One region of the Dickeya parazeae Ech586 genome, then DNA from elsewhere that is predicted to be linked to it. Evidence: predicted binding sites of a transcription regulator. Region 1 holds the regulator's gene; the other holds the start of a gene.

The links. The regulator LexA, encoded in region 1, represses DNA repair genes until DNA is damaged. The targets are predictions, from matches to a motif close to TNCTGTATGTACATACAGNA.
Region 2: a site for LexA is predicted at 2,789-2,808, ahead of uvrB (excinuclease ABC subunit UvrB). Genes of this name have one in related genera too.

The regions. Positions count from the first base shown of each region.
Region 1 covers NC_013592.1:604,659-609,046, reverse strand. Annotated here, with positions in the region: gene DD586_RS02760 (LysR family transcriptional regulator) at 1-606, opposite strand, end outside; gene DD586_RS02755 (pirin family protein) at 716-1,423, shown strand; gene zur (zinc uptake transcriptional repressor Zur) at 1,559-2,068, shown strand; gene lexA (transcriptional repressor LexA) at 2,292-2,903, opposite strand; gene DD586_RS02740 (diacylglycerol kinase) at 3,013-3,378, opposite strand; gene plsB (glycerol-3-phosphate 1-O-acyltransferase PlsB) at 3,507-4,388, shown strand, end outside.
Region 2 covers NC_013592.1:2,786,987-2,791,374, forward strand. Annotated here, with positions in the region: gene DD586_RS12235 (gluconeogenesis factor YvcK family protein) at 1-126, shown strand, start outside; gene DD586_RS12240 (VOC family protein) at 123-575, opposite strand; gene uvrB (excinuclease ABC subunit UvrB) at 648-2,660, opposite strand; gene bioD (dethiobiotin synthase) at 3,394-4,074, opposite strand; gene bioC (malonyl-ACP O-methyltransferase BioC) at 4,067-4,388, opposite strand, start outside.

The DNA of each region.
Region 1 (4,388 bases):
AATCGCAATACCGCGATATTTAACCCGCGTCACTTCCGACAACGGCTCAGGCTCATCGTGAATCGGGTGGTCCGGGCTTGCCACATACACGCTCTTCATTGAATAAAGCTTGCGGGTGTTGATTTCCGAAGACGAACGAAAGTGCATGTCCGGCGCGATAACAATATCCGCCCGTCCTTGCTCAAGCCGCTCCCATGCTCCTGCCAGTACCTCCGTCAATAATGACACCTGGGTATTGGCCTTAAGCGACAGCTTATCCAGCAAAGGGAAAAACCGCTCGGTCGGCACCAGCGCTTCCATCACAATGGTCAGATGGGTTTCCCATCCACGTGCCAGCGCTTCGGCATCCGTCGTCAACTTGTCGGCAGCTTCCAGCAAGATGCGCCCACGCTCCAGCAACATTCGCCCGACATTGGTGAATTTCGTGCGATGCCCGGAACGGTCGAACAATACGACATCCAGCTCATCTTCCAGTTTCTGCATGGTATAACTCAGGGCAGAAGGTACACGCCCCAGCTCATCGGCCGCGGCGGCAAAACTTCCCCGGCGATCGATAGCATCCATGACTCTCAAGGCTTCCAGTGTTAGTGCCCGTTCCTTTGCCATTTACTCACTCATTCAGGATTTTTGAACGTACCGACCAGATTAACTGGCTAACAATCCATCGTCCAGACAATTACTATCGCCTTATCAATAATTCTCAGGGTCGAATACCATGATCATTAGCAGAGCAGCAGAACAATGCGGCCAGGCTGACTATGGCTGGTTGCAGGCGCGCTATACCTTTTCTTTCGGTCATTACTTTGATCCTGATCTGCTGGGCTTTGCCTCGCTGCGGGTACTCAATCAGGAAGTACTGGCCCCCGGCGCCTCCTTTCAGCCACGTTCCTATCCTCGCGTGGATATCCTGAATATCATCTTGCAGGGTGAAGCAGAATATCGCGATAGCAACGGCAACCATACCCGGGCCAAAGCTGGCGAAGCCTTGTTGCTCGCCACGCAACCCAATATCAGCTACAGCGAGCACAATACTGGCAGTGAGACGCCGCTGACCCGGCTACAACTGTGGCTGGACGCGTGTCCGACACGGGAGAACCAGTGTCTGCAACGGTTGCGGGTGGAAGAGCAACAGCCTTATCAATTAATTGCATCGCCGGATGAATCGGCTAACGCCCTCCATCTGCGTCAGCAGGTCTGGATTCACCATGTAAATCTAGCCGCCGGTGAACAACATCACCTGACACTGAACGGCAACCGGGCTTATCTGCAGTCGATTTACGGCACTCTGCATATTAATGGGAATAGTGCACCGATACCGAGCGTATTGCGTTGTGGCGACGGTGCGTTTGTTCAGCAGGAAAAGAGCGTTATCATTCGGGCAGAAACCGCCGCACGTGCATTACTGATAGACCTGGTAGTCTAAGTGACTTCGGGCTCACCAGACGAAGTCCCCTAATGCGGGAGCCACCCAAGTAACCTTGATGTCCCTATCTCGGCGTTTTTGTCCAGTCATGATACTATGCCGGGATAATTTCACACTCGCTTCAGGGTTACTGCTATGGATTCAACCAATCCGGACAAACTTGTTGCCCAGGCTGAAAGGCTTTGTCAGCAACGCAATGTACGTCTGACTCCTCAACGTCAGGAGGTGTTGCGTTTGATGGCCCTGCAGCCTGGTGCGATCAGCGCATATGATCTGCTGGATCTGCTCCGTGTTTCCGAGCCGCAGGCTAAACCCCCCACCGTCTATCGCGCACTGGATTTTCTGCTGGAACAAGGTTTTATCCACAAGGTGGAATCCACCAACAGTTATGTGCTGTGCCATCATTTCGAGGAGCACAGCCATACGTCGGCGCTGTTTATCTGCGATCGGTGTGGACAAGTAACAGAACGCCAGACGGAAGGGGTGGAAGAAACCCTGCACCAGTTAGCCAAACAGGCAGGTTTTGCCTTGCGTCACAGCGTGGTGGAAGCGCATGGTTTGTGTGGCGAATGCCAACAGGTTGAATCTTGCGAACATCGGGACAGTTGCCATCACGATCACAGCATCCCTGTTAAAAAACGCTGAACAGCGAAAACGACGACGTGCCGAGTGTGAAGCGTTGCTTCACACTGTTTTATCCTGATGTCTCTTGAATCTATTGCTTCTCCTGAATTCATTTCTGAATTCATCGCCCTTCCCTGACGCAAACCGGAGATCAAACCGGGAGATAAAGGTGCCCATCCAGACACACCGGACACCAGTATGGGCAATGCGCATCACCCATCAAGGGCGGACTGGAAAAGGGGCGTCAGCTCCAGTCGCTATTGCGGATAACACCCACCGCCAACCCTTCAATGGAGAAGTTTTGCTCACGCAAATCGACAACGATCGGTGAAAACTCTTTATTTTCTGCCAGCAACTGCACAATATTGCCCTGCTTTTTCAAGCGTTTAACCGTCACTTCATCTTCAATACGTGCGACAACAACCTGACCGTTACGCACATCCTGCGTTTTATGTACCGCCAGCAGGTCGCCATCCAGAATACCGATGTCTTTCATCGACATCCCACTCACCCGCAGCAGAAAATCAGCGCTGGGTTTAAACATGGCGGGATCAACCTGATAGTGACATTCGATATGCTGCTGAGCCAGCAGCGGTTCACCGGCGGCGACACGGCCAATTAGCGGCAAACCTTGATCTTCTTCTTCCATCAACAGGCGGATTCCGCGAGAAGCGCCCGTCACGATTTCAATGACGCCTTTACGCGCGAGCGCCTTGAGGTGTTCTTCGGCTGCATTGGGCGAGCGGAAGCCCAACTGACTGGCAATTTCGGCCCGGGTGGGCGGCATACCGGTTTGTGAAATATGATCGCGAATCAGATCATAAACCTGCTGTTGTCTGGTAGTTAGCGCTTTCATTCCGCCCCCTGTTTGTTTATACAGTTTCGCTGTGAGTATATACAGGGAAAGTGCCTATGGGAACCGCGAGATCGCTATTGCACGGATTTTTCTGTGATTATGCAGAGCGTCACGCAAAACGGCTCCACAGTATCGCGCTCCACACGACTGCCGCCAGCAGACAGGCGACGAATACCGCCGCCGAGCCGATATCTTTGGCCCGGCCTGACAATTCGTGGTAATCCGTACCGACGCGATCCACCACCGCTTCAATCGCGCTATTGACCAGCTCAAACAGTACGATCAGCACGACTGCACCGATCAACAGCAGTCGTTCCACCATGGAGACTGGCAACCAACAGGCAATAATCACCGCGGCAAGCGTAAGCAGTAGTTCCTGTCGAAACGCCGCCTCATGCTGCCATGCCTGTTTCAATCCTTGCAGCGAATAACCCGTCGCTTTGATGATGCGGGTCATTCCGGTTGCTTTGTTCATGCGTACTCCGCCTTTAATTTGTGATTGGCCATGATTTTAACGCGCCCCACAGGTTTCATCACCACAGATATCCTGTCTGGTTTCTGGTATCCTTGGCCCGAATTGCTAACAAGAGGCTTCTGGTTGTTATGTCAGGTTGGCGTATAATTTACTATAAACTACTGAATTTCCCGCTAAAATTACTGGTTAAAAGTAAGGTCATTCCACAGGATCCCATTAATGAACAACGGTTGGATCCGGCGCGGCCCATTTTCTATGTCCTGCCTTACAACTCCAAGGCGGATTTGCTGACTCTGCGCACGAAATGTCTGGAGCAAGGCCTGCCCGATCCGTTGCAACCGCTGCAGATCGACGGAAAAACCTTACCGAGCTACGTTTTCGTTAATGACGGTCCGCGTCTGTTCCGTTATTACGTGCCTAAACAGCAGTCAATAAAGCTGTTCCACGATTATCTGGATTTGCACCGTAACAATCCGCAACTCGATATACAGATGGTGCCGGTATCCGTCATGTTCGGTCGTTCGCCCGGTCGCGAAGGGCAGAGCCAAGGCACACCGCATCTGCGCCTGTTGAACGGTATTGAAAAATTCTTCGCCGTGTTATGGCTGGGACGCGACAGCTTTGTACGTTTCTCCGTCCCCGTATCACTGCGTTACATGGCGACCGAGCACGGCACCGATAAGACTATCGCCCACAAACTGGCGCGCGTAGCACGGATGCACTTTTCTCGTCTGCGGCTGGCGGCAGTCGGCCCGCGCTTGCCGGTCCGTCAGGAACTGTTCAATAAGTTGTTGTCTTCCCGCGCTATCGCCAAAGCGATTGACGATGAAGCCCGGGTTAAAAAGATTTCGCATGACAAAGCCCAGCAAAACGCCATCACGCTGCTGGAAGAGATTGCCGCCGACTTCTCTTACGAAGCCGTGCGGTTATCAGACCGTGTACTGAGCTGGACCTGGAACCGCTTGTACCAAGGCATCAACGTGCATAATGCCGAACGGGTACGTCAGCTG
Region 2 (4,388 bases), 2.2 Mb from region 1:
GTGAACGACCGCCTGATTATCCGACAGCCGCTGGGGGCACACGATGTCCCTCACCACCACGATCGCCAATTGCTGCAGGCCGCGTTAGAGCAGGCCGTGCAAGCGTTGGGGCTATGTCCGGCTTAAGGTTCAACCCTCAGCCACGGCGTATGGGTCACCCCCACTAGCAGCCCCTCAGGGCTGAGGAAGCGGGTGACCGTCTGCCCCCAGGGTTCCAGTCGGTTATCCACCAGCAATGGGTAACCCTGTTGTTTGATTGCCTCGGTCGCCGCCCCGATATCCGCCACTTCCAGTTCCATCCAGCCTTGCGGAATCGGATAGGTTGACGGCCAGCTGTCGGTACCAAAGCAGGACTGGCTCGCCTGTGCCAGCGGCCATAATGCAAAGTGCTTCACACCGTCCAACGTATCGCAGGTCAGGTAGGCGTCATTACCTTCCATCGGTTTTATCGGCAGATTCAACAAGGTCTGATAGAACGTCTGACTGGTCGGCACCGACACCGTTATTGGCCCAAAGCCAGCGACGAACAGGACATCGACACCAGAAAGCGGCACATCGGGGATCGTATTTTTCATCACGCTATCACTCTTGTATTCAGCAGTATCGCGTCACGCCGCTGGCAACGCATGCCAACAGCACCAACGCAGTCAGGATGCCGCAATAAACTGTTCGCGCAGCGCATGGATTTCGTCGCGCAGACGGGCGGCCTCTTCAAACTCCAGATTCTGTGCATGGGTCAGCATCTGGCTTTCCAGCTCACGGATTTTCTGATCCAACGCTTTCGGCGACAGTTGCTGATACCGGGCCGCCGGTTCCGCCGCTTTCTTGCCGCGACCTTTGCCCTTGCCGTTAACAGACTGACCAATCTGCAAAATGTCGCCAATCTTCTTGTTCAGCCCCTGCGGCACAATGCCATGCTGCTCATTGTAGGCCTGCTGTTTCTCACGGCGGCGTTGGGTTTCATTGATGGCGCGCTCCATCGACGGCGTAATCCTGTCGGCGTACAAAATCGCCTTGCCGTTAAGGTTACGTGCCGCACGGCCAATGGTCTGAATCAGCGACCGCTCCGAGCGCAGGAAGCCTTCTTTGTCGGCGTCCAGAATCGCCACCAGCGACACTTCCGGCATGTCCAGCCCTTCACGCAGCAGGTTGATCCCCACCAACACGTCGAATTCGCCCAGTCGCAAATCACGGATGATTTCTACCCGCTCCACGGTATCGATATCCGAGTGCAGGTAGCGTACCCGCTCGCCGTGCTCTTCCAGATACTCGGTCAGGTCCTCCGCCATACGTTTAGTCAGGGTGGTGACCAGCACTCGCTCGTTAATGACCGCCCGCTTGCGGATTTCCGACAGTAAATCGTCCACCTGCGTGGTGACCGGGCGCACTTCCAGCACCGGGTCCAGCAGGCCGGTCGGCCGCACCACCTGATCGATTATCTCGCCGCCAGATTTTTCCAGTTCGTAATTACCCGGCGTCGCTGAGACATAAATGGTCTGCGGTGCCAGCGCTTCGAATTCCTCAAACTTCATCGGCCGGTTATCCAGCGCCGAGGGTAAGCGAAACCCGTATTCCACCAGCGTTTCTTTACGCGCCCGGTCACCACGATACATGCCCCCCAGTTGCGGGATAGTCACGTGGGATTCGTCAATCACCAGCAGCCCATCGGCGGGCAGGTAATCAAACAAGGTTGGCGGCGGTTCGCCGGGGCCGCGTCCAGACAGAAAGCGGGAGTAGTTTTCAATGCCGGAGCAATACCCCAGCTCATTCATCATTTCCAAATCGAAGGTGGTGCGCTGCGCCAGCCGCTGCTCTTCCAACAGTTTATTGTTGGCCAGCAACACCTGACGGCGTTCTGCCAGTTCGACCTTGATCTCTTCCATCGCCTGCAAAATGCGTTCGCGTGGCGTCACATAGTGGGTTTTCGGGTAAATGGTGTAACGCGGTACGGTTTGCACGATGTGGCCGGTGAGCGGGTCAAACAGCGACAGCCGCTCCACTTCTTCGTCAAACAACTCGACCCGCAGCGCTATCTCATCGGATTCCGCCGGAAAAATATCGATGACCTCACCGCGAACCCGGAAGGTGCCACGGCTAAAGGCCTGATCGTTACGGGAATATTGCAACTCCGCCAGCCGACGCAAAATAGCGCGCTGATCAATCAGCATGCCTTGCGTCAGGTGCAACATCATCTTCAGGTAGAGGTCCGGATCGCCCAGACCGTAAATGGCCGATACCGACGCCACCACCACCACGTCACGCCGCTCCAGCAAGGCCTTAGTCGCAGACAACCGCATCTGCTCGATATGTTCGTTAACCGAGGCGTCCTTCTCGATAAAGGTATCGGAGCTCGGCACGTAGGCTTCAGGCTGGTAGTAATCGTAGTAGGACACGAAATACTCCACCGCGTTGTCCGGAAAAAACTCCTTCATTTCGCCATACAACTGCGCGGCCAGGGTTTTATTCGGCGCCAGCACCATGGTCGGCCGGTTGAGGTCCGCAATCACGTTAGCGATGGTAAACGTCTTGCCGGAACCCGTTACCCCCAGCAACGTCTGATGCGCCAGGCCGTCTTCCAGCCCCTCTTTCAGACGACGTATCGCTTCAGGTTGGTCGCCTGCGGGCTTAAAGGCAGAATGCAGTTTGAACGCTTTACTCATGAACAAGACACCCGGATAAAAAACGGTTGGAATCACGCATCAGAGACGAGTCGGCATGACCCGCATCATCGACAGGAAAGGGATACGTCTAGTATGAAAACCCCCAGCCAGATTTGCCAGCCTCATATTACTGGATATAAAAACAGCATCAAGTAATTCTTAACCATTGACCACACACCAGCACGTGCCCTCGTTGACTAGCACAGAGTGATGTTGCTATCCAGCAAAAAATCTCGCATTTATCCCCAGAAATACTGTTTCTCAAATTATCTGCTACGACCAGTGCCGGTAATTTATTCAGCTCTGCCGCTCTGACATAAAAGTGACTTGATTTTAATTAATTTACTGATTTTAAAGTACTTCATAAAAAAGCGGAGTTTAGCACCAAACCCGGTGCAACCCGCGCCAGCTCTTGGCTGGCGCGTTTTTTCTAACCCTAATACACACAGTTATCCACAGAAATAGTGGATAACTCCCACAAGCGCCCGCGCCTCCTGTATTGGCGTCTTTCGTTACCTTGGTCCGTTAGAGACCGGCAAACGACTTTTAAACAAAATTTCCGTGTTTGACGTGCCGCTTATTATAAAAAAAAGTGCTAAATGACACAGACTTAGCAAAAAGAAAAACTGCTGGCCCAATGGTGCGGACAGCAGTTTTCAAGATGGTTTTTTCTATCAATTTCAATTAGAAACAGGGATAAAACCACGACTCATGCAACATTCACCTAACTTCGTTAACCTCTTAGTAAAGTGATGTTTAAGTAATCGCCAATATCCTGCTGAAACGGCTCGGATAAATACGGGATTTCGCCTAACAGGGGAGCCGGAAGGTTATCCTGCAACGTCTGCAAATAGGCCCCGTGATAACGCCCTGGCGGCTGCACGGCATTGGCAATCCACCCCGCCAGCCTGACACCGGCGTGCTGTACTGCCTGCGCGGTGAGCATGGCGTGATTGATGCACCCCAGTTTGACGCCGACGACCAAAATCACCGGTAGCGATTCTGCCTGCACCCAGTCGGCAAAGGTTTGCCGCCCGGCAAGCGGCGTAAACCAGCCGCCAGCGCCCTCTACCAAGACCCAGTTCGCCTGACGCTCAAGGTGGCGCAGGCCGTCGCTGAGGGTAGAAAAGGCAATCGGTCGATTTTCCTCTGCACTGACGATATGGGGCGACGTCGGCTCCATAAACGCCAACGGATTAACCGCTTCATAGGGCAGTGCCAGCGTGCTGTTGGCCTGTAGCTGCAAGGCATCGCTATTGCGGATGCCGTGTGGAGTTAGTTCACACCCGGACGCCACTGGCTTATAACCTGCGGTACGGTATCCGGCACGACGGGCAGCCTGCAACAGTGCCACACTGGCAACGGTTTTCCCCACTTCGGTATCGGTTCCGGTGACAAACCAGCGCTCAGTCACGGTGAATCACTCCAAAAATGCGTTGATAGGTGAGCGGATAGCCTTGTGGATGACGGCTATAATGCGCAGCCAACGCGGTCAGTTGCCGACGGCTCAAGCCGCGCGGCTCCCGCCCTTCCCGCAGCCAGGTCGCCCCTACGCCTTTGACGGAGCGCATCAGGTCCAGTACGTCGGGGAAATAGCATGTCGCGGGGGCTGGCGAGATATCGGCGTGGTAACGACGACAGGCTGAAACAATGGCTTCCAGCGACAAGAATCGATTAATACGCCGGGAACCATCCAGTCGCTGCCAGGCGTCATCCAGCTCGGCCAGC